Regions from separate parts of the Anaeromassilibacillus sp. Marseille-P3371 genome, predicted to be linked through region 2. Evidence: predicted binding sites of a transcription regulator. Region 2 holds the regulator's gene; the other holds the start of a gene.

Region 1 (12,110 bases), 280 kb from region 2:
ATTTGGCTCGTACATTTTTCAACTTCAAAGCGTTCTACGTCCACCGGATATACCTGGGTTACTTCAATTTGGGGTGCATCCGAAAGGGCGTCCATAATCCCTTGAACCTTTAAATTTCGTGAAGAGGAGGGCGCATTTTCCAAAACACTTTCCACCAATATGGCTGCAGTCGCCCGGCCACCACAGGCCTGAATCGCCATCTGTCCCAACGAATAACCAGCATCATAACTATTGGAACCAACCGTAGGGACATCTGTCGTTGGAAATAAATCACTTTCAAAGGTTAAAACAGGAATTTGTGCCTTCTCCGCCATCAACAAAACATTTGCTGTCCTCTCTTCATCCGCTGCCTGTAACGCAAGACCATCCACCGCAGAATACACGGCCTGTTCTGCCGTTTCTGCAATCAGTTCCGGGTCTTTTGCCGAAATGTCAGCGAATTCAACATAGATGTTTTCCTCTTTTCCCGCATCCAATGCACCACGTTTAAATGTAGACCAGAAATGTTCATTGGAATTCTGTGTAATCATCTGCACATGCGCCCGTGGCTCTGTCAAGACCGCGGAACCTTCCGGAGCGTATTCTCCGGAAAAATAGGTATATCCCACCATAGCGAACAATAAAACAAACACTACGCTTAAAACTGCAAAGAAATACTTCATGTTTTCTCCCCAATCCACCATTCGAATCTTTCAATAATTCTTTACAAAAAACAAAATATTTTGTCTTTTTTGCTGCCTTCGTTTTATTATAGATAGTTTTTTTAAGCGAATCAATACAATAACACAAGAAAATAATGCCAAGTCTTGACTTTTTCTATAAAAAAGGGCCCCCAGTCCTAACGAACTGGGGGCCCTCCTTGCAATTCCGTTTTGAAGAATAGAGAAAATCACTCCATTCTTCCTTTATTTGTTACGATTATCCAATCGTAACGGTGCAATGTTTCACAGCGTTCTGACCCGACAGAGTCGTGTACACGCCCGTACTCTGACCCGGTGTACCAATTGCATATACTCTGTAGTAGTAGTCATTGCCGACCTTTGCTACAAACTGCGTCTTGAGCACATTGCCATTTCCAACTGTGAAGCTCGGCGCCTGATTGTTGCCATTGACTACGGTCATTTTGAAGCAGTATGCGCTGCCTCTCTTCATGGTGAAGTTCACCGTCGTATCCGATACGACCGATGCTGCATTTGCCACTGTAGATGCACCGTTCATCACGGCCACTGCTGTTCCTTCTCCAGACGTATTGCCTACAGGCTTTCTGTTGGAAGAAGAACCGGACCCGGACGAGCTGGAACCCTTCGAATCCGTCTTCAGATTCTTCTCTGCAAGTTCGAGATTCTCAATCAATTCCTTTGCACGCTTTTCTGTGAGGTTCGGATCAGCCAAACCGTCATTCGCAGCATTCAACGCCTTTCTGAACGCATTTGCGGAAGCTGCCGTGTACTTGTTAAGGTTCTTATTGCTGAGTTCATTTACGAGTTCTTCCAGAGCACCTCTGTTCGGAACCAGGCGCATAACTGCCAGAGCAGAAGTCAAATTCGAGGTTACTTCCTCAACCTCATCCTGCAAAGCTTCCTCATCATTGTACACTTTAAGCGCTGCATCATATGCACGCTGTAATGCGTCCTTTTCTTCCTGGCTGTTGCTGTAATCGCCGAGGTTATCCAGAACCTTCTTTGCTTCTGTCAAGGCAAGGTTCAGCTGGCCCTTATCAGAAACAAACTGCAAGTCCTTAATCGCTTGATCGAGCGCATTATATGCCTCTGTGATTTCATCCTGCATTGCATCCACATCGTCGTTCACTTTTTGCGCTTCAGCCAGAGCCTTCTCAAAGGCATCCCATGTGCTGCTGGTAAAGCCGTCTTTCTGAAGATTTTCTACACTCTTAATCAGAGCATCCAGAGTCGTCTTGTCGCCCTTGCTGAAGTCAATCACATGGATAATATCGAGCAAGTCGGACCATGCCTGATTGATTTCTTCCTGTGTTGCGGAATAATCTTCCTGTACGGCAACAGCTGTATCCAAGCGAACCCGGAACTTCTCCTTCACTTCCTCCAAGCGGTCCTCATCTTCCAGGACGCCGTCTTCTACGAGGCCTTTTGCATAATCAATGATGCTATCCAGAATGGTACGATCGGTGACCGTGAATTGGAGATCAACTTCCTCATTCTCTTCTTCTACGTTCAGGATATACGTATATTCTGTGCCGCCGGTAAAGGTTTCATCCACTTCGCCATTAATGGTTACGGACTGGATCACACGTCCCTCAACTGCGGGCTTAAAGACCATCTCCACCTGGGAACCGGCTTCTGCATCGCTGTGATATGAACCAATCAGGTCAGCCAGCTTTTGCTCTTCGCCGTCGATGGTCAGCTTCACAGTTCCACTGTTATAGTTGACCGTCGCTCCGGACGGAGTCGGAACCGGTGTGTCATCCGAAACGATGACCTCAATCGTGGGCTGTCCAGCATTGTTGGTGACATCTTCCGGAACCTCCATGACGCCATTCAGCGTGTAAGTCCCTGCTACATCGCCATTGTAGTCACCCTGCTCCCAAGTAACAGGCAGGTATGCCAGCTTTCCAGTATCCAAGAGTGTTGCCACAAGCGTCGGAAGTTCTGCGGTCAGTTCTTCAAAGCTGGTTCCGGTTTCAACCGTAACGCTCTCCGGCTTCTGAATGGATTCGATAACCGGTGCAGCTGTGGAGCAAATAAACTGTGCATCCGCCCAGTCTGCATGGTCGTTGCCATTCCCGCCCAGTTCATCGACATACAAGGTGATGGTCTTCGCATCTGCCGGGATGTCTACAATGACCTCCTGTGCCTCGCTGGTGGAGCGCATTGCGCCACTTTCGAATGCAGGGTTTGCACTGTCATCGTCAAAGTAAACGCGGAATTCCAAGTTGGCAGTCGTGTTGCCATACTGTTCGCGGTCCACGCCAACCATTGCCTGGAAGCGCTCATAGCCCTTGCCAGAAATATCAATGACAATGCGGGACGTCGCGTGCGTACCAATGCCCTTTGCAAAGGTCTTCTCTTTGCCGTCCACCGTCAACTTCAACGGATTTCCATCGATAGAGCGGTCGATCTTTGTGGTGCTGTAGCCACACTCGTTGACCATCCACTGCATATCGCCTGCATACGCGCTGGTCGTCTCTGTAAAGTTGATGGTATAGGTCTTGCTTACGCCATATTTGTCGGTCGCAGTGATGACTGCAGTCCCCGGAACGCCGTCTGCCTGCTGGATCTCAACTGTACCGGCATCATCCGAAGTCTTTTCCACTTCTACCAACGGAACGCCAACAAAGGAACCTTCCAGATAAGACATCTCATAGTCGGTCTTAACCGGATCAAAGCTTGCCATCTCAACGCCGTTGATAGTGACCTTGTCGATCACATTAAACACAGTGTCAAAGTCTAGTTTGCTTTCTTCCATCTTATCCGTCTGATTGGTGATCGGGATAATACGGAACGAATGCGTAACATTCCGATCGCTTGGTACTTGGAATGCAGGAAGAGCTGTACTGCCGCCGCAGCTGTTGTTGCCGAGGCCTCTCTGCATATAGTCCACGGTCCAAACGATATTTTCGCTCTGTTCAATCTGATAGATGTGTCTGCCAGCGGACGTCGAACTGGTTCCACGGTTGCCAATGCCCATTGCTTCCGGCTGATAACGGGTTGCGCCGGTCTCCATGGTGTCTTCAGCAGCAATCATCAAACCATTGCCGTTTTCGTCCGTCAAAGAAGTCCATCTGACATCTGTACGGTTTGCAAACTCCTGCGGATGGAGATACTTGAATTCCTGGCCATCGACGGTCAGATTCTCGCCGTTCTCGTCGGTATTGTATACATCGACGAGGGAACCACTGTTGCGGTCACTGTAGTTCTCAACAGGGCCACGGCCATAGTATTCCATGTTCTGCAGATCGGAATTGACTTCCATCTTCATGCCGACTCTCGGCAGGTTGCCAAGGCTTGCATTCGGCAACAGGCTGTTTGTCACAACAATGTCGCCATTGCTGTAGAACTTATAGTCCACCTGGTTTGCCGCATTGATCCCCAAGTCGCCCTTGAGGGAAACCAAAATGACCTTATCCTTTGTCTCTTTTGCGGTCGGAACCGAAACCTCTACCTGTGGATCGGTCATCGTATCAAAGATATTCTTGAGATCTTGTCCCATGCTGCCATCATTGTCGATGGTCGCTCTGTACAGGTTCAGAACCGGACCCTTTTCAATCAGAGTGGTTCCATCAACCGTATAGTTTTCCAGCACGCCGGTGGTCTTGTTCAGGGAGAAGCTGAATTCTTGCCCCTGATCGGTGATGCCGGAAGCAGTCAATACATCCGCGTCATCTTCCAGTCCTTCGATAGAAGTAAACGGATTCATGCCGCTGACGTTGAGCGCTTCTGCCTTCACTGCCGGGTCAAATTCCAGTTCGAACTGCTCGTAAGCCACTTCAAATCCGGCCTCTGCCCATGCGGTGTCTTCTTTCGTCCGGACGCTGAAATTCAGCAGATAATCGGAATTCTCTTCGATGGTATCCGGATCAATCCCGAGATCGATCTGCACCGTTTCCTCTGTCTGCGGAGCGGTATGGAGATCCAACGTACCCTCGTTGATTTCCTGGTCGTCTTTCTTGAGCTGCCAGGTAATCTCATAGTTGTCCAGATTGGTATTGAGGAATTCATTTACAACGCGAACTTCGCCATCCTCAATCTTGCCATCGTCATAGAAGCTGACTTCCTGATGGACCTTTTTGACCTCATAAAGCTTTGCACTGGGGGTTCTGTCTGCATAAACAACACCGTTGCCGCAGAACCAGTTATCATTGACTTTGGAATCGATCCAGTCGCCGCCGTAACCCCAGAAGTATCCTTCCTCCGGATAATCCGTGCCGCCGGTAAGCGGAATATCTTCCTCTGCAAAATTGGTTGCAAAGACAACGCTGTTATCCGCCACAGAAATCTCATTTCCTGCATATGCATTTGCAACTTCTTCTGCAGTCAATGCACGATTGTAAACGCGGGCACTGTCGATCAAGCCGTCAAATGCTCTGCTTGTATACTGCGGGTCGTTGCCAATCGCCAAACCATAATCCAAAGAGTTGTCGTACGGCTTCGAAACGTTAACTGTCTTACTTCCAGCCTCTTTGCCATCAATATACATGGTGTAAACGCCATCTGCATTCAGCGTTCCTACCAGATGGTGCCATTCTCCAACATAATTATCCGGCAGGGGCACAGTCAAAGTGCCGGCCGACCAACCGTTGACAAAGAATTCCAGATGGCTGCCGTTTGTAGCGCTATACTTGAGGTTGTAACTTCCATCGCCCTTGGAAATGATCGCTTGGTCTGCAGAAGGCATGGAGTTTGGTTTTACCCAAGCTTCCAATGTGATGCCTTCGGTGCTGTTTGCATTCAGCTCTTGCTTCGCAGGCATGAAAATTGGAGACTTGGCAGCCAATGTGCCGTTGCGTCCCTCGGCAAATACAGCGTCCATATCGGAAATCTCTGTATTACTCAGTACACCTGTTTTTGAATCCTTCACCTGATGGAAAGTTGTATTCTCTGGGAAGCGAGTCGCAACCGACTGATCCATCCAGTCCCAAATGAAGCCGCCCTGCACATTTTCGTTGGAGCGTACTTCTTTCCAATACTCGTCAAAGCTGCCTAATGCGTTGCCCATAGAGTGTGCATACTCGGACCAAATATACGGGAACTTGTTGTTACTATTCTGCGCATAACCAGTCGCACCACCCTGTGCTGGATATTGCACACTATAGATATCTACCAAGCACCGCTCACGATAATCTGTATTCATCGGGTCTTCTGCATTGATATTATATCCCTTATTATCGCGTTCGTACTTTCTGATACGGCTGGGATCGCGCTCCAAAATCCAATCGGAGGAAATGCGGAAACAATAATCTTCACGATCTGTATTCGCACTCGCATAAGTTGCCTCATTGCCCAATGACCAGATGACGACGGACGGATGGTTCTTCAAATTCTCAACCATGGTTTGCGTTCTGTCCAGAACCATACCATTAAACTCCGGATTTGCAGACGGAAGGTCGCTGTGGGATTCGATATTCGCCTCTGCACAGATATACAGACCCAATTCATCTGCCAACTCATAGGTGAGTTTGTTCTCCGGATAGTGGGACGTACGGATTGCATTGACGTTGAACTGCTTCATCATCTTCAGATCAGTGACAATCTCGTCCTTTTCAAGGGCGCGCCCCTTCATGAGGTCGGTTTCATGGCGATTAACGCCACGGAAAACAATCTTCTCACCGTTGATCTGCATCTGCTGCTGGTTGTCATCGTTGATAATGACCTTATCCACTTCACGGAAGCCGACGCGCTGGCAAGCCGTTTCAATAACGTTGCCTTCGCTGTCCTTCAGTTCGATGAGCAGCTTGTAGAGGTTCGGCGTATCGGCAAACCACTTGTCCGGATTTTCTATCTTCATGCTGCCCGTTGCGCGGGTGCCGGTGGTGTCGATCCTCTCCTCAAAGTCTTCCGGAGCAGCCTCTACGCCATTCACCGGAATTTCCATGGATTCAATCTTCTGATCATCCATGTCATAAAGGGTGGCTGTAACATTATAATCGCCAGAGATGGACGGGTCCAGGCTTCTGACGTCTACATCCAGAGCCAGCGTCGCGTCCGAATTGACTGCATCCTCTTTGTCGTCCAATGTGGTATGTACGAAGAAGTCGCGCAACTCAACATTGGCCTTCGAATAGATGGAAACATCGCGGAAGATGCCGCTCAAACGGATAAAGTCCTGGTTCTCTAGGAAACTTCCATCGGACCAACGGAAAACTTTCACCGCCAAAGTGTTGGGGGTTCCATCCGTATGGAGATACGGTGTGATGTTAAAATCGTGTGCGGTATAGCTGTCTTCTGAATAGCCCACTTCGTGACCATTTACATAGACATAATATGCAGACTCCACACCTTCAAAGGTGATAAAGGTCTGGCGTCCATCAAAACTATCCGGCGTCTCAAAGGTAGTACGATAGTAGCCAACCGGGTTATAAACCGTAGCTGCATATCCGTTCGCCGAATCGTTTCTGTTTTCAAAGTTCTGCCACGGATAGGACTGATTGGTGTAAATTGGGGAGTCATATTTGAAATCTCCGCGCTCATCGCGATAGGTCTGCCAGCTCTGCGGAACGTATTCCTTATTGAACGCTGCCTGATCCTCTGCGCTGAGTGTCTCTGCCAGCCAAGTCTTGTCCTTTTCCTTCGCTTCTGCCGGGGTAGTTACCAGGGCAAAATCCCACTCTTTCCCCGAAAGTTTCTGGTAATATGCAGAAGGCTCGTCCTCATCCAAAGCGGATGCTTCATTTTCCAAAGCCTTGCTTGCACTTTCATAGGGGATAAACAATGCATGACCGGGCTCACGGTTGACTTCATAAGTCTGTAATTGGTCATACCACTCTTCCCCTTGGAATTCTGGATTCACTGGAACGGCGGAACCGATGGTACTCATTCCGCTGAATGTTGAGCAAACCAACGCAAACGCCAGAACAAACGACGCTGTTCGTTTGATTTGCTTTCCTCTTTCTTTCTTCATTAGGTCCTCCTTCTCAAAACATACTCATTTTTTCTCTCCAAAAGTGCAATCCGAGCAGGAAACAACCAACCGGAAGCACTCAAAATCATATAGGTATCAGGCTCCTTTCCATTTTAAAATAAAAAATCTGTGCGTAATTTGCACAAATTTTGTCACAAAAAAAGAAGCGTTTCTTTTGCCTTAGATAAATCATCTAATTTCAGCTAACGCTTACGAACTATATTATATAATCTATTTACAAAGAAAGCAACACCTTATGTAAAAATTTTCCTAAAAAAATAATTTTAACCTTTTATCTGTGTGATAAAGTGCTAAATCAATACAATCTTGCTGCAATTGTTCGATTGTTTACAATTTATTGTTGAATTCGTGTTTTGAAAGGCTTAAACTGATTCTAAAGAACTCCCTTTCAGAAAGGAATGTTTCATTTTTGGATTGGCTACGAAGATTTATGATGGGACGATATGGTCCGGATCAACTGGGTTTTGCCTTGATGATCATCTATTTGATCCTGATCTTCTTATCTCCGCTTACCGGATTCTGGTTACTGCGATTGGTGGCCCTGGCATTGTTAGCGTGGTGTTTCTTTCGAATGTTGTCTCGCAATACGTCCAAACGTTATGCGGAGAATCTAAAATTTCTGGCTTTGTGGAACCCAATTAAAAGCCAGTTTCAGAAGTTCCAGGCACGGTTTAAAGACTCCAAAACTCATCGCTACTACAAATGCCCCAACTGTAAAAGTACCCTACGAGTCCCGCGCGGGAGGGGCAAAATCCAGATCACTTGTCCTGTGTGCCATACCGAGTTTATTAAAAAGACATAATGAAGAGAGTATCCTTCAGCCAAGCTACGACTGAAGGATACTCTTGTTTTTTAGAAACCCAGATATTTTCCCAAACAGAAAGAGGACGCCTCTTTCCTATGAATCGAACAATTCATAGTTTAGGGACATCCTCTTCGGAATATCGTCTTTACAGACCCTTAAATCAGGTCCAGTATGTCACACTGTAATATGTCGGCAATGCGCTTCCATGTGCGGACATCCGGCTCTACCTCACAATGCTCCCATTGATACAACAGCGCCTGCGAAATTTCCAAACGGTCGGCTAATTCTGCACGAGTCAAATTTGCAAGCTCCCTTTGACGGATTAGTTTCTTGTCACGTTCTACTAGAATTGCCAGTTTTTTCGCCTCATCGATTAAAAGAGGACAACCATTATGTCCTTGTAAGCCGCAGGGATTTCCATCCGGATTTAAAATCATCGGCACCCCGTCCTGTGCACTCAATACATATCCCTTTGGCAATTGGTAGTCCCTTCCTCCGTCGTCTTCTCCTTTCATCGTAGGGTCTTGCTCATCCCATGGTACTAGGGAAAAGGTTTCACCCAGCAATTCTTCATAAGGCGCGTCGTAACAGTTGATCCGATAAAGTGTTACCGTATCCATGTACAACCCTCCAAAATTTCCGCCGCACAAGCTGCTAATTCGGCACAGGGGCGTTTTTGATAGTAATCTTTTGTACGCGCGCTTGGAATAGGGCTATTATCCGCGTCTTTCACTCCTGCTAATAGCTCCGCGCAGACAATAGACCCGTTCTCTTTGCGAAACTGCTCTGCTATTCGTTGAATCTCCTGGTAGAGTTCCTTCTTCTCCACGGTTGCCTTTGGATCGGAATAACCGAGTTTTGCGCTCGCTACAAATACCATCCCAGAAACCGTTCCACACACCTGGCGCAAGCGGCCCATCCCTCCGCCAAAGCCCGACACAAGCTGAACCGCCATATCAAAATCTAAGCCGAGCTCCTCTGCAAAAGCGCCAACAACCGCTTGTGCGCAATTGTATCCCTGTAAGAATAGAGCTTTGGCCTTTTCTCCTTTTTCGCTCATTTTCATTCTCCTTTATAGACTTGGGGAGTCCCCCAATTTTTACTTCTTATAAATCTTCAAAACTTATCGAACTCTTTTATAACAGTCAATTTTATCATTTATCGTCTAGGGCGTGAAGTTATTATAATATCCATTCTCCAGATTATTGCTTTCCTTTTCCTTATGAGCCAATGTTTATCTACCGGCTGATGTTTCAATGTTCTCCCAGTCGTCGGAAATCTTCGATTTCCGCTTACGGCGTGAGGTTATTATAACATCCATTCTCAGATCGTTGCTTTCCTTTTCCTCTTGAGCCGATGTTCCCTATCGGCTGATGTTTCAATGTTCTCTCAGCCGTCGGAAATCTTCGATTTCCGCTTACGGCGTGAGGTTATTATAACATCCATTCTCAGATCGTTGCTTTCCTTTTCCTTATGAGCCAATGTTCCCTACCGGCTGATGTTTCAATGTTCTCTCAGCCGTCGGAAATCTTCGATTTCCGCTTACGGCGTGAGGTTATTATAACGCAAATTCACAATGGTTGCAATTTCCACTTGACTTCTTCGAAAAAACGTTCTATACTATCATATGCGAACATTTGTTTATTTCGAGGTACTCTTATGACGACCATGGAAAAATTGACCATTCTTACAGATGCTGCTAAATACGACGTAGCCTGCACTTCCAGCGGAATTGATCGCCGCGGAAAAACCGGACAACTAGGCAGTGCGGTTAAAATGGGAATTTGCCACAGTTTTGCGTCGGATGGCCGATGTATTTCTCTTTTAAAAGTACTCATGACCAATGCCTGTATTTACGACTGTCAATACTGTGTAAACCGCCGTTCCAACGATACGGCACGGGCGGCATTCACCCCACGCGAACTTGCCGATTTGACCATTGGATTTTACCGACGCAACTATATTGAAGGGCTTTTTCTAAGTTCTGCCGTTATCAAAAGTCCGGACTATACCTGTGAACTCCTCATCGAGACATTGCGCATCCTCCGAACAGAGTATGGTTTTCGCGGATATATCCATGTAAAAGCAATTCCCGGGGCCGACGAGAATTTGCTGACACGTTTAGGGATGCTTACCGACCGCATGAGCGTTAATATCGAGCTTCCATCCGAACGAAGCCTCAAACTTCTTGCTCCAGACAAGACAAAACATTCCATTTTAAAACCAATGGGGCTAATTGCAAATCGAATTCAAGAAGCCCATCACGACCTTGTCCGGTATCGAAACACGCCCAAATTCGCTCCCGCCGGACAGAGTACCCAAATGATTATCGGCGCTACGCCGGACTCAGATTGGGACATTCTCCGCTTGACAGAAGGCCTCTACAAAAAGTATGGCCTACGCCGGGTATTCTACTCTGCCTATATGCCGGTTTCAGAAAATACGCTGCTCCCCCCAAAGGGGACAAAGCCTCCTCTTTTACGTGAACACCGGCTCTATCAAGCGGACTGGTTGCTCCGCTATTATGGATTTGCTGCCGACGAATTGCTCGATGAACGCCACCCCAGCTTTCATCCTCTTGTGGACCCCAAATGCGGCTGGGCAGTCAATCATATGGAACAATTTCCCGTCGAAATCAACACAGCCCCCTATGAAATGCTTTTGCGAGTACCGGGGATTGGTGTGCGCTGCGCCCAACGCATCCGTGCTGCACGCCGGTGCCATTCCCTTGACTTCGACGGTCTGAAAAAGATTGGCGTTGTTTTGAAACGTGCGCAGTACTTTATCACCTGCTCTGGAAAGATACGGGAAGGCCTGCGTTTTACTCCTGAGAGTATTTTACGCGCTTTGATCTCTGAAGAAAAGCAAAAGTTCGTTGTTTCAGACATTCCAGAACAGCTATCCTTTTTTAGCACGCCCCCTGTTCCGAATTCAAGTGACACGACCAGCTTTCCGGAACTCGCTCAAAAGGAGGCTTAATTTATGGTAGCCTATCGCTATGACGGCAGCTTTGAAGGTTTTCTATGTTGTATCTTTGAAAGCTATACCAAGCGTGAAGTTCCCGCACAGATTTTCTCTGATGAAGAAGCACAAGTATCACTCTACCCGGAAAAGTGGATTGAAACCGATTCCGGCCACGCGGAGCGAGTTTATGTTTCCCTATCCCGCAAAATCTCCCCGCAAGCCCGCGAATGGATTGAAGTGGGGTTTCTCTCCTGTCTACCGGAACGGGAACTCATACTTTACCGGTTCATCCGTATGGGTTATTCATACGGTGCACAGGTAACCAATTGGCTTGCCGACGACACGGTAAATACTTTGAATAAAGCAGTTTTTGCAGCCAGTCATGAAGCCCATCTCCTGACGGGATTTCTTCGTTTTTCCGAACAAAACGGTACTCTCGCCGCAATCATTACTCCGAAAAACCGGGTACTCCCCCTGATTTTGGAACACTTCAGCAGCCGTTTCAATGGAGAAACATTTCTTATTTATGATAAAACACACCATATGGCCCTCGTTCACCAACCGGGCCAGGACGCTATTATTCCTCTCGAAAACTTTACTTTGGAGCATCCAAATGAGACAGAACAACAATTTCGCGCACTTTGGAAACGATTTTATCACACCATCGGCATCGAAGGGCGTTTCAATCCAAAATGCCGTATGACCCATATGCCAAAGCGATATTGGG
Region 2 (12,110 bases):
TATGTATGCAGCGATCTAGCAGAATGGTTTGGGAAAGCCAACGAAACAGTGTGAGAGTCACGTATGCGAAAGGTCAAAGCGACTAGCTGTATCCAGAGTACCGCCGGACACGTGAAACCCGGTGGGAAGACGGGGGGACCACCCTCCAAGCCTAAATACTACTCAGTGACCGATAGTGTAGAGTACTGTGAAGGAAAGGTGAAAAGGACCCCGGAAGGGGAGTGAAATAGAACCTGAAACCTTGTGCTTACAAGCACCGAGAGCTCATCAAAGAGTGATCGGGTACCTTTTGTAGAATGGTCCGGCGAGTGTGTGTAACTGGCAAGGTTAAGGACTTCAGGTCTGGAGCCGCAGCGAGAGCAAGTCTGAAGAGGGCGTATGAAGTCAGTTGTACACGACCCGAAACCGGGTGACCTACCCATGTCCAGGTTGAAGTGGAGGTAAAACTCCATGGAGGACCGAACCGACTCCCGTTGAAATGGTAGCGGATGAGGTGTGGGTAGCGGAGAAATTCCAATCGAACCCGGAGATAGCTGGTTCTCTCCGAAATAGCTTTAGGGCTAGCCTCGTATTAGATTACCGGAGGTAAAGCACTGAATGGTCTAGGGGCCGAGAGGCTACCGAAACCTATCAAACTCAGAATGCCGGATAATTGATGTACGGGAGTCAGACAGTGTGAGATAAGTTTCATTGTCAAAAGGGAAACAGCCCAGACCCACAGCTAAGGTCCCAAAATATTGTTAAGTGGAAAAGGATGTGGGGTTGCACAGACAACCAGGATGTTGGCTTAGAAGCAGCCACTCATTAAAAGAGTGCGTAATAGCTCACTGGTCGAGTGACCCTGCGCCGAAAATTTAACGGGGCTAAACAGTATACCGAAGCTTGGGATTCCGTGAGGAATGGTAGGAGAGCGTCGAATGAGGGGTGAAGTCATAGCGGAAGCGGTGGTGGACTTCATTCGAGTGAGAATGCCGGAATGAGTAGCGCGAAATGTGTGAGAATCATATTGGCCGAAAGTCTAAGGTTTTTGGAGGAAGGTTCGTCCGCTCCAAGTAAGCCGGGAGCTAAGGCGAGGCCGAAAGGCGTAGTCGATGCACATACGGTGGAAATTCCGTAGCCGCCAAAAGATTTAAGATAAGGGACACCCTAGAAAGGCATGACCCGGGCGATGGTCGCCCCGGGCGTAAGGGACCGAAATTAGAGTAGGGAAGCATGCTGGACGGGGGGCGAGAAAAGCTTATTGTATATCTGAGGCGCCCGTACCGCAAACCGACACAGGTAGATGGGAAGAGAATTCTAAGGCCAACGGGAGAAGGGTAGTTAAGGAACTCGGCAAATTGGTCCCGTAACTTAGGGAAAAGGGACGCCACGGAGACGTGGCCGCAGTGAATAGGCCCAGGCGACTGTTTAGCAAAAACACAGGTCTCTGCTAAATCGAAAGATGAAGTATAGGGGCTGACACCTGCCCGGTGCTGGAAGGTTAAGAGGAGATGTGCAAGCATTGAATTGAAGCCCCAGTAAACGGCGGCCGTAACTATAACGGTCCTAAGGTAGCGAAATTCCTTGTCGGGTAAGTTCCGACCCGCACGAATGGTGTAACGATCTGGGCACTGTCTCAATTACCCGCCCGGCGAAATTGTAGTACCGGTGAAGATGCCGGTTACCCGCGACAAGACGGAAAGACCCCATGGAGCTTTACTGCAGTTTAATATTGGGTTTCGGTAATTTATGTACAGGATAGGTGGGAGACTGGGAAGCCAGCACGCCAGTGTTGGTGGAGTCACCCTTGGGATACCACCCTTAAGTTGCTGGAATTCTAACCTGCGGCCGTGAATCCGGCCGGGGGACATTGTTAGACGGGCAGTTTGACTGGGGCGGTCGCCTCCAAAAAGGTAACGGAGGCGCTCAAAGGTTGGCTCAGCACGGACGGAAACCGTGCTTTAGAGTGTAAACGCGTAAGCCAGCCTAACTGCGAGGGTGACGGCCCGAGCAGTAACGAAAGTTGGAGTTAGTGATCCGGCGGTATGAGAGTGGAATTGCCGTCGCTCAACGGATAAAAGCTACCCTGGGGATAACAGGCTGATCTCCCCCAAGAGTCCACATCGACGGGGAGGTTTGGCACCTCGATGTCGGCTCATCACATCCTGGGGCTGTATTCGGTCCCAAGGGTTCGGCTGTTCGCCGATTAAAGTGGTACGCGAGCTGGGTTCAGAACGTCGTGAGACAGTTCGGTCCCTATCTGTCGTGGGCGTAGGATATTTGAGGAGAGCTGTCCTTAGTACGAGAGGACCGGGATGGACGCACCTCTGGCGCACCAGTTGTTCCGCCAGGAGCACAGCTGGGCAACTATGTGCGGATCGGATAAACGCTGAAAGCATCTAAGCGTGAAGCCGACTCCAAGATAAGATATCCCATAGCGTAAGCTAGTAAGGCCCCTTGAAGACTACAAGGTTGATAGGCTGCGTGTGTAAGCATGGTAACATGTTCAGCTTGGCAGTACTAATAGGCCGAGGGCTTGACCATAGTTCCTTGGTTCAAAGCTTTTTCAGTTAGCTTCTATCTTAAATCTTTATTCAGTTTTCAGTGTACTGGCAAAAAGTATGCTGGCGAATGGTAAGTCGCGGAGGCGGCGAGACCACAGGTCTGCACCATTAGCTCAGTTGGTAGAGCACCTGACTCTTAATCAGGGTGTCCCGGGTTCGAGTCCCTGATGGTGCACCATGAAAGAAGTCGGACGACGGAGGTCGGAGAGATCTCTGGCCTCTGCGTAAGACTGAAAGATGTGGCCCGTTGGTCAAGCGGTTAAGACAGCGGCCTCTCACGCCGTTAACGTGGGTTCGATTCCCGCACGGGTCACCAAAAGCAAACAAGGAAAGTGAATATAGAGAGCTATTTAGACAGGAATGTACTAAATAGAGTTGGTGTCGATGACGATGAGGGTCCACCCGTTCCCATCCCGAACACGGAAGTTAAGCTCATTAGTGCCGACGATACTTGGCTGGCAACGGCCTGGGACAATAGGAAGATGCCAACATAAACATTCCTCCTTAGCTCAGCCGGTAGAGCATGCGGCTGTTAACCGCAGGGTCGTTGGTTCGAGTCCAACAGGGGGAGCCACTTTTTGAAGGAACTACATCTTTTGTAGTTCCTTTTTCGTTGTATACAAATTTTTTGTAGTCCTCAGAACGTTGGATTTGTAGGGCAGTTGTTTGTTTTTTAGCGATGGATGGATCTTATTAAAGATCAAAATATATACGTATTAACTGGATTGTAGAATGAAAACGGATATTAAAGGGAGTGGGATGCGTTCGTATTAAGAGATAGATTGTTCTGATTTGTGAGAAAATGGGCGAATGGATTCTTCACGAAAAATTTCTTTTGTAGTTGCAAAGCTGGTGTTTTGAGAACGGATGGTATCCCCGAATTGAGCCGTGGACGAGAGATCACAATCTCTGCATCCCTTTTACGCCGAAGACGTTGACTGATTTCACCAAGGATGGGCTTCCGGGGAGACACCGGCAGTTTTCAAAGCATAACCATTAAAGTCAATTTTAAGGGAGCCGATTTGAATTTCGAAGAGCTTGTTAAGTTTGATGCCGTCGGCCAAGCGGACTGATTCGTTGTTCGAAACAGCATGGATTAGCTGTCCTTCGGTGCAGAATACCGTAGGAGCAGAATTCTCTGCGTGAATGCAGTGACGCACCTGGTCACAAGAGCGTAGCGACAGGATGTGTAGGAGAGGGTATTGTCTCAGAGAAGCTCGCCTTTCTTTAAAGGTCGTTTAGGACGGTGGACGGAGGCGATTAGCACATGCTAATCAATAGACATAAATAAAACTGCACGCGGATTTATTATACATGCAATAAGTTAACTATTACTGATTAGAATATAACATATTTTCAATAGTTTACTAATTTTGTTTACCGTGGTGAAAAGTAGAACGCAAGTATCTGCTATCAAGGAAATGATTCTCTTAAAATTCACTTGCATAAAAATAAAGAGGGTGTCCCCAATGAAGCAGCCCACATTCCACGGCAGGGTGCTTCTGCCCCTGTTAGTTTTTGCAGAGGCCCGCGCTGGTGATCCGCAGGCAGTGGAACGCCTCTTGCGGTACTATGACGGCTACATGAATAAGCTGTGTACCCGGACACTCTACGATCTGGACGGTACGCCTCATGTGCGGGTGGACGAATACATGAAACACCGCTTGCAGGCAAAACTGGTGCAGGCCATCGTAAACAAGAAATAGCAAAGACAAAGGAAGCCGCCAAGGGTTAAGATGAACGCTCCGCGCCCTTGACGGCTTTCTCCGTCTTTGTAACCAAGCGGGCGCAAGCAGAAATCCGCTTGCACTCGCTGATATCATGGTATTCGTGTCTACGCATTTAGAGGGTGAAAAAGCCCGATGCCATTGGGCCTATCCGGCATGATTGGACTGTTGGAAATGTCAAACCATTCTTGCCTCTGTAAACATAGTTTGAAATACGTAGAAAACCGGCGTGGCATTTCATTGTGAAATAGCACGCCGGTTCCTTTAGCAACCTCGTTTGTCAGCCGTTAAGTTAATAAGTTTCTCTTACTTCCTTATTGGCGTTCCCCAAACTACGAATCGATGGATTCATAGGAAAGGGGCATCCTCTTTCTGTCTGCAAAAATATCTGAATTTCTAAAAAAAAGAGGGTATCCTTCCGTCATTTCATGACTTTTAGGACACCCTCATGGCCTCATAGATTCTCTTAAGCAGTTGGAGTAATTGCTCCTGTTTCCTCTGTTGGATTGGCGACGTACTCTCCTTCGGCGGAAGCGACAGGACCGCCGCCAATTTGCATGGTAGGCCCGGTCACAGTCACCGTACAGCGCACAGAAGTTCCGGTTGGCGTGGTGGCAGAGATCACGGTTTCGCCTGCGCTCATCCCCAGCACGAAACCACCCTGGTCAACAGAAGCGACTGCCGGATTGCTGGAACTCCACACCAGACTGGGCACCGTTTGACCAGTGGTGGAGGAAACATTCAGGATGATTGCGGTTCCAGTGGAAAGGTTCGCAAAGATACGATCCATTGAGAGGCCGGATGCCACCGCTGTTCCAGTACTGCCTTTGGCAAACTCATTGACAGCATCCGCAAGGCTCTTGGCCATCGTATTGATGTTACTCTTAATCCAGGCGACGTCCTGTGGATTGTCATGGAAAGCTGTCTCAATCAATGCATGGGGCATGGTTGGCAGATACATCTCCATCAAAGCGTCGTTATAGGCGAGCTTGATATTAGATTTATCCGGATAGTTGAAGGTTGATTGTAAAACTTTTGCAAAGCGCAAGCTTTCGGCACTCTTTGTGTAGTAATAGATACGAGTACCGCGGGTTTTTCCCGTGGCTGCGTTGGAATGGATCGCTAAATAGAGGTCACAGCCCGTATTTTTAGCTTCATTCGCGCGATTGGTCAAAAAGGACTTCTGGTTGGCAGAGGAGCCTGTTTGTGCGCCTGGCAATACATAGTCAATTCCATAACTTTGTAAATAAGGAATCATCGCTGTTGCAACTTGGCGCATGTAATATTCCTCACTGCCGCTTCCATCACAATAAGGATTCCACGGCTGTGCAGATGGACTCAGATAAACTTTAAAGCGCCCATTCGGACCGTCATATTGCGCATTAGAAAGGGTATGTTCTTGTACTGCCTCCGATGTAGAGGCGGCCGCCGCACTACAAAACGACGCCGAAAACAGGCAAAGGGTCAAGCCCAAGGCAACGGCGGAAAAAAACCTTTTCAATGTACGATTCATCTTTTTTTCTCTCCATCCTCTCTTTTCTCATAGGTTGTTGAACAGTTCCAATTATATTACAAAAATTAGCCGAATACAACAGAAATTCTGTGATTATGTAAAGTAATTGCAATTCCATTTCCAATCAGGTATACTGTAAAAAATAGGTAGTATTTTGGGATGATACAGAGCGGTATCCTATTTTAATTTGGACAACGTCAAAAACTGTAATCTTATTAGAAATGGCGGGATGCAATTATGATCGGAATCATTGGCGCGATGGCAATTGAAGTGGAAGAAATTCTTGCGAAACTGGAACATCCACAGACGGAAACCATCAGTGGAATGGATTTTGTACGCGGCACAATCCGAGGAGTGGATTGTGTGGTCGCGCGTTGTAATGTCGGTAAAGTCAATGCGGCAATCTGCGCCCAAACGATGATCTTACATTATGCACCGGATCGAATCATCAATAGCGGCGTTGCAGGGGGAATCGGCGCGGATGTCAAGATCGGGGACCTCGTCCTGGCAGACGGAGCCATTCAACACGATGTGGATACGACGCAGATCGGCGACAAGATTGGCATGGTATCCGGTATTAACCTGGTTGTAATCCCCACCTCCTCAAATATGAATCGGGTACTTGCCGAAGCGGCTAAATGCTGTGCATATCAAGGGGATGTTCATGTCGGGCGGATTGCTTCCGGCGATCAATTTATCAGCAGCGCGGAAAAGCTACATTGGATAGCCTCCACGTTTGGCGCAATCGCCTGCGAAATGGAAAGCGGGAGCATTGCCCAAGTATGCTATATCAACGGAACCGAATATACAGCGGTTCGTTGTATCTCGGATAATGCCGACAGCAATGCCGGAGTTGACTACGAACAATTTTCAACCTTTGCTGCACATCAGACCACAGAGCTGCTTTGTACAGCGCTTCCAATGCTGGAAAAGGCCAAATAAAGCGGCAAGCAAGAATTCCCTATTGATAAGACAAACTAGATGGTCTATTTCTTTCAAAATATTACAAAAATATTACAAGAAAAGGAAGGAGGCGGAGAAGGATGAAGGTCATTGACATTTCGCGGGAGCTATTTTCTACACCGGTTTATCCAGGAGATCCAGTGCCACGCCGGGAGTTGGTGCGCCGGATGGAGCTGGGGGACTCCTACAATCTCTCCGGCTTCTATACAGGTTGCCACTCAGCTACTCATGTGGACGCGCCACGTCACTTTATCGACGACGGAAAAACCGTGGATGAGATGGAACTCTCCCGTTTTGTGGGGCGTTGTACGGTAGTAGCCGCACAAGGAATTGTCACTGGCGCGGACATTGACCGCATCATGCCCTATTGTGAGAAGATGCTGCTGTTTAAAGGCGAGGGAGAGGCCTTTTTATCCACCAGCGCTGCATTTGCACTGGCATCCGCGGGTGTCACACTGGTGGGAACAGATGCATGGAGTATCGGCGCGCCTCATGCAGAAGAGGGGCCGCATGTGGAATTACTCAGTGCAGAAATACCCATTCTAGAGGGATTAGATTTATCACAGGTCGAAGAAGGAACTTATACATTGCTTGCATTCCCTCTTTTTCTAAAAGGTGCAGAAGCTTCTCCGGTTCGTGCTGTTTTATTGGATGAACTGGATTGACCTAAAAAATGAAACAAGGCGCAGTTCCCCTCTATCACACAGGAACTGCGCCTTTTCTCGATTCCTTTATGAAAATGGAAATACGCTTCATTTATAATAACGAATGACCGCGGCGACTTTTCCGATTACTGCCACATCGGTTGCATAAATGGGCTCATAGTCGGGGTTATCGGGTTGTAAGCGAATACGGTCTGCTTCCCGGTACAGATACTTAACGGTAGCTTCATCTTCAATCAGCGCTACAATCATCTCGCCGTCTTCGGCAGTAGAAACTTTGCGCGCAACTACGAGATCCCCGTCCAAAATTCCAGCACACTTCATACTTTCCCCGCGGACGCGCAAGGCAAAATACTCATCGGCATTCTGGTTGGGAGGGCAGAAGGGGACGTACCCCTCCACTTCCTCTACAGCTAAAATCGGCTGTCCAGCCGCCACACGGCCGACTACAGGAACTTGCATGGTGGGTTGTTCTCCCGCGAGGTGAATGGCGCGGTTAAGCCCGGCGTCTCGGCTGATATAGCCTTCTCGTTCCAATGTTTTCAGATGTGCATGAACACTGGAAGTAGACTTCAATCCAGTTGCCTTGCAGATTTCCCGTACCGTCGGTGGAAGGCCCCCCTGTGCACGGCTCTTTAAGTAATCGTATACTTTTTTTTGGCTTTCTGTCAACATGTTTGCATCCTCACTTTCCTGGTGCAGCTTCCTTATAATCATTTGCAGAAGATTTTATAGAGGATTTGGAAAAATAGACAATCCACTGGGAAGGGATTAAAGAATCCATCCTCTGCACAGTATTTCAAATAAAAGTAGGTGGAAACGGATTCTTATGAACCTCATTTCACCCATCGATTCATCTCCTATATTATAACACAACCAATTGAAAAATGTAAACGTTTGTTTGCAAAAGTTTCCGAAGATTTCTTTTGAAACCAGCAATTTTTGGCAAAACACACGGAAAATCGTTCAAAAAATCTACTGAAATAGTTTAAAGAATATTCATAGCATCGTAACAACTGAAAGAGGTAAAGTGAGTATAATAAAACTCGTAATCAAGCAATGGAGCCGCACCAGAACTTGATACATGTTCTACCCTCCTCAATATACCCCTCAAGCTAAGAAGAAAGACCGAATCCGAAAGGGTTCGGTCTTTTTTCGTGTTTTCTGGAATGGGGATGGAACGTCTATTTTTACATTTACCGCATATTCCCCGGAATAGGTGGCAAAAATAGACTCGGAGGTGCAACGAATGACTAATAACCATTATCAGAAGAACCATTCATCCGGCGGGTCTTCCAAAGGCTTTTACATTGCTCTGGGCGTCTGTTTAATTGCCATCGGTGTGGCCGCCTGGACGACGTACGATAGCGTCATTAACTATGCAACACCGGAGGAGGACGTCCCATCCAGCAGCCAGACAACCGCCTTTCCGGCTAATGAGGCGGTAAGCGGGGTGCTAGAAGTACCACAGAGCAGTAGTTCAGCGGTGTCCTCATCAACGCCGTCGAGTGCCGCTCCAAGTAGCCAAGCGCCAGCTTCGAAGGCGCCTGTTTCCTCAGAGGAACCGGTTGTCAAGACGACAACGGTCCCGGAGACATTTTCCTATCCAGTCGGAGATACTGTGGTACAAAAATTTAGTATCGAAGATCTTATCTATTCCAAAACGATGAAGGATTGGCGCGCACATGCAGGTGTAGATTTTGCCGCAGAACTGGGAGACGAAGTAACGGCGATCGCGGATGGAACCGTTAAAAATGCATATCATGACGATCTGTTTGGCAATGTGGTATATATTGAGCATGGTGAGATCGGCGGCTGTTATTGCGGATTGGAAACCATGGATGTTAAGGCAGGGGACACGGTAAAAGCAGGCCAGAAAATTGGTACAGTTGGTACCACTCCATGCGAGAGTGCGGACGATCCACATCTGCATTTTGCAGTCAAGAAGTCGGGAAAATGGATCGATCCATTGACTATTTTTGAATAAGGCGCCCCCGTCAGCGCTTAGGGGCACAAAAAGCAGAGCGAAAGGGATTTTCCCCGGAACTCTGCTTTTTTGTGTTTATCATAAATGAAAATTAGAATAAATTCATAAAAATTACAAGAATGTTTCTGGAGTTATTATAGAAATTGTGATACACTAAACATAGAAAGAAAAGTACTGATTCCAAAATAGGTCTGGAATCCTGTTGAATGGATGGGGTGGCGATCAAGTTGGATGGGAATTCGGCTGTTTGGTGAATCCTTTACAGTTTATTCATGAAATGGACACTGAACGTTACCATAACTGGCGGATTTTTTACTATACTTAAATAGGCGGGGATTTACAGCCCGTGTAAGCGGCAGGTTTCCCCGGTAGGTACACAATGAGATTGACGGAAAGGAGGTAAAATGGTGAGCGACAGAGGAGCGGTTCTGGTTTGTGTTACAGGCCAGCGTGATTGTGACAGATTGATTAAAGCAGGAAAGCGAATCGCAGAAGAACGGTCGATTCCTTTGCATGTGCTATGTGTACAGCCGACTTCGGCGGGATTTGATGCCGATTGTGAGGAGTTGGAGTATCTGAGACAGACATCGCGCGATGTACAGGCAGAGATGTCGGTATATTTCCACGATGATGCCGCATTATTGGCGGTTGGGTTTGTAAAACAAATAGGAGCGACTCATATTGTGACAGGGATGGCGGAGGCCCCTGTCAACGGATTTGTGGAAGTTCTTCATAAGCTTTTGCCCAGAATTCCGATTTCGATGGTGGCAAAAGACGGAATCATATATAATATCTGCCCAGCAAACAGAAAGGCAGTTTCTGCCAGAGCAGCACACGCATAATTGCCATCGACAAGGCTAGAGAGGCCCGGCTAAACGCCGGGCCTTTTTTGATGACTTTTGAATGGCCTGTGACGGAAATTGGCAAATCAGAATTTCCTTTGAGAAACTTGCCATTTTGTCTGCAATGCCGTACAATAAACACAACCCTATGGGATTTCCCGCAGAAAGGAGAGGGACAAGCAAATGTTAAAGGAAAACCAACGAATTTTTAATATAACCATGGTCGTTCTGGATGTGTGCATCTGTTTGGTTTCCATGGTGCTGGCGTTCCTATTCCGCTTCAATGTACTCGATGGGGGACATGACCGGATTGGAATCCTCTACTATTTGCGCCTGATGGTCCTGGTAATCCCTTTTTACTTTTTAATTTATCAATATTTCGGTCTGCACGATTCGTTTCGCAGCAAGGGCTTGGTATCCGAAGTGGGGAAGATTGTACAGGCCAATGTTCTGGGAACCGTATTCATTTTTGTGTTGGTCTTTTTTTTGAAAGAAGTGAATATTTCCCGTATGGTGATCGCCCTGTTTGCGGCCTTTAACACCCTTTTCAGCTCTGTGGAGCGCTTTGCGATTCGGAAGATTCTCCGGCGTTTACGCGAGAAGGGGTATAACCTCAAGCGGTTATTGATTGTGGGGTGGAATGAGGCCTCGGGTGAATTCTACGATAAAATACTTTTGAACCGCAGCTTGGGTTATGACGTCTGCGGCTATTTGAGCAACCAGCCAGAGAGCACCGGCAGACGAACGCTTCCCTATCGTGGAACTTTTCAGGATTTAGCGAGTTTGTTGGAAGAAAAAGAGATTGATGAGGTCGTCATTTCCCTCGATTACGATGAATTCCCTGCATTGGAGGAGATCATTGATACCTGCGAAAAAGAGGGGGTCAAGTCGAGCTTACTCCCATTTTATACGAAGTATCTGCCTACCAGACCTTACATCGATGTTGTAGAGGGTTTGCCATTAATCAATCTGCGCCGTGTACCGCTCGATAATTTGGTAAATGGATTTTTGAAGAGAAGCTTTGATATTTTGGTATCCTTTGTGGGGCTGGTATTGTTGTCCCCTGTTCTGTTGGTAGTAGCGATTGGGGTGAAATGTTCTTCCCCCGGCCCCGTGATCTATCAGCAGACGCGCATCGGACGGAGGAAAAAGGAATTCACGATGTATAAATTTCGTTCGATGAGCCTGGAAAACAATGCGGATATGACGACTTGGGGAACACGAAAGGACAACCGGCGCACTGGCTTTGGCGCATTCCTGCGTAAGTATAGCATTGATGAGTTGCCTCAGCTCTGGAATGTCCTTAAAGGGGATATGAGCCTAGTTGGACCGCGACCCGAGCGTCCCTTCTTTGTAGAAAAATTTCGCGAAGAGATCCCGCTCTATATGATGAAACACTTGGTCCGGCCGGGAATTACCGGCTGGGCACAGGTAAATGGCTGGAGAGGAGATACCTCCATCGAAGAGCGAATCAAGTGTGACATCTATTATATCGAGAACTGGACCTTTCTATTTGACATCAAGATTCTGTTTTTGACCATATTTAAAGGAATTGTGAACAAAAGCGAAGATCTCTGAAAAATGTTTGCTGCTGTGTTATAATAAGAAGAACCATTTTCACAGATACAGCGGGGAGTGCCCGCGATAGCCCCTTCCCATGCATGGAGCGCTTGTGGAGAGAACACTACTTTTGAGGGGGATTGCCCGTGCAGCCCTATTATGGATTGTTGCTGGTGCTTGTCGCGTCTGGTCTTTTATTTTGTGAGCGGAAACCCAGCAGGCGAAAGGATGCCCTTTTTCTAGGAGGAGCCTCCATACTGTTGATCCTGTTTGCAGCCCTGCGTGGGGAAACGGTGGGGATCGACTATCCGAT

Evidence for each region. The regulator LexA, encoded in region 2, represses DNA repair genes until DNA is damaged. The targets are predictions, from matches to a motif close to CNAACANNTGTTNG.
Region 1: the regulator LexA is predicted to act here: its motif matches at 10,050-10,063, upstream of B9Y59_RS10940 (putative DNA modification/repair radical SAM protein).

What each region holds. Positions count from the first base shown of each region.
Region 1 is NZ_LT835157.1:2,652,512-2,664,621, forward strand. It holds gene B9Y59_RS10915 (sugar ABC transporter substrate-binding protein) at 1-662, opposite strand, end outside; gene B9Y59_RS10920 (glycoside hydrolase family 2 TIM barrel-domain containing protein) at 919-7,593, opposite strand; gene B9Y59_RS10930 (helix-turn-helix domain-containing protein) at 8,575-9,039, opposite strand; gene B9Y59_RS10935 (C-GCAxxG-C-C family protein) at 9,027-9,479, opposite strand; gene B9Y59_RS10940 (putative DNA modification/repair radical SAM protein) at 10,079-11,398, shown strand; gene B9Y59_RS10945 (TIGR03915 family putative DNA repair protein) at 11,402-12,110, shown strand, end outside.
Region 2 is NZ_LT835157.1:2,934,049-2,946,158, reverse strand. It holds rRNA gene B9Y59_RS12415 (23S ribosomal RNA) at 1-2,523, shown strand, start outside; tRNA gene B9Y59_RS12410 (tRNA-Lys) at 2,646-2,721, shown strand; tRNA gene B9Y59_RS12405 (tRNA-Glu) at 2,785-2,859, shown strand; rRNA gene rrf (5S ribosomal RNA) at 2,918-3,034, shown strand; tRNA gene B9Y59_RS12395 (tRNA-Asn) at 3,042-3,117, shown strand; gene B9Y59_RS12390 (helix-turn-helix domain-containing protein) at 4,013-4,249, shown strand; gene B9Y59_RS12385 (N-acetylmuramoyl-L-alanine amidase) at 4,737-5,783, opposite strand; gene B9Y59_RS12380 (5'-methylthioadenosine/adenosylhomocysteine nucleosidase) at 6,021-6,725, shown strand; gene B9Y59_RS12375 (cyclase family protein) at 6,827-7,411, shown strand; gene lexA (transcriptional repressor LexA) at 7,499-8,083, opposite strand; gene B9Y59_RS12365 (M23 family metallopeptidase) at 8,658-9,395, shown strand; gene B9Y59_RS12360 (adenine nucleotide alpha hydrolase family protein) at 9,800-10,237, shown strand; gene B9Y59_RS12355 (undecaprenyl-phosphate glucose phosphotransferase) at 10,421-11,815, shown strand; gene B9Y59_RS12350 (EpsG family protein) at 11,944-12,110, shown strand, end outside.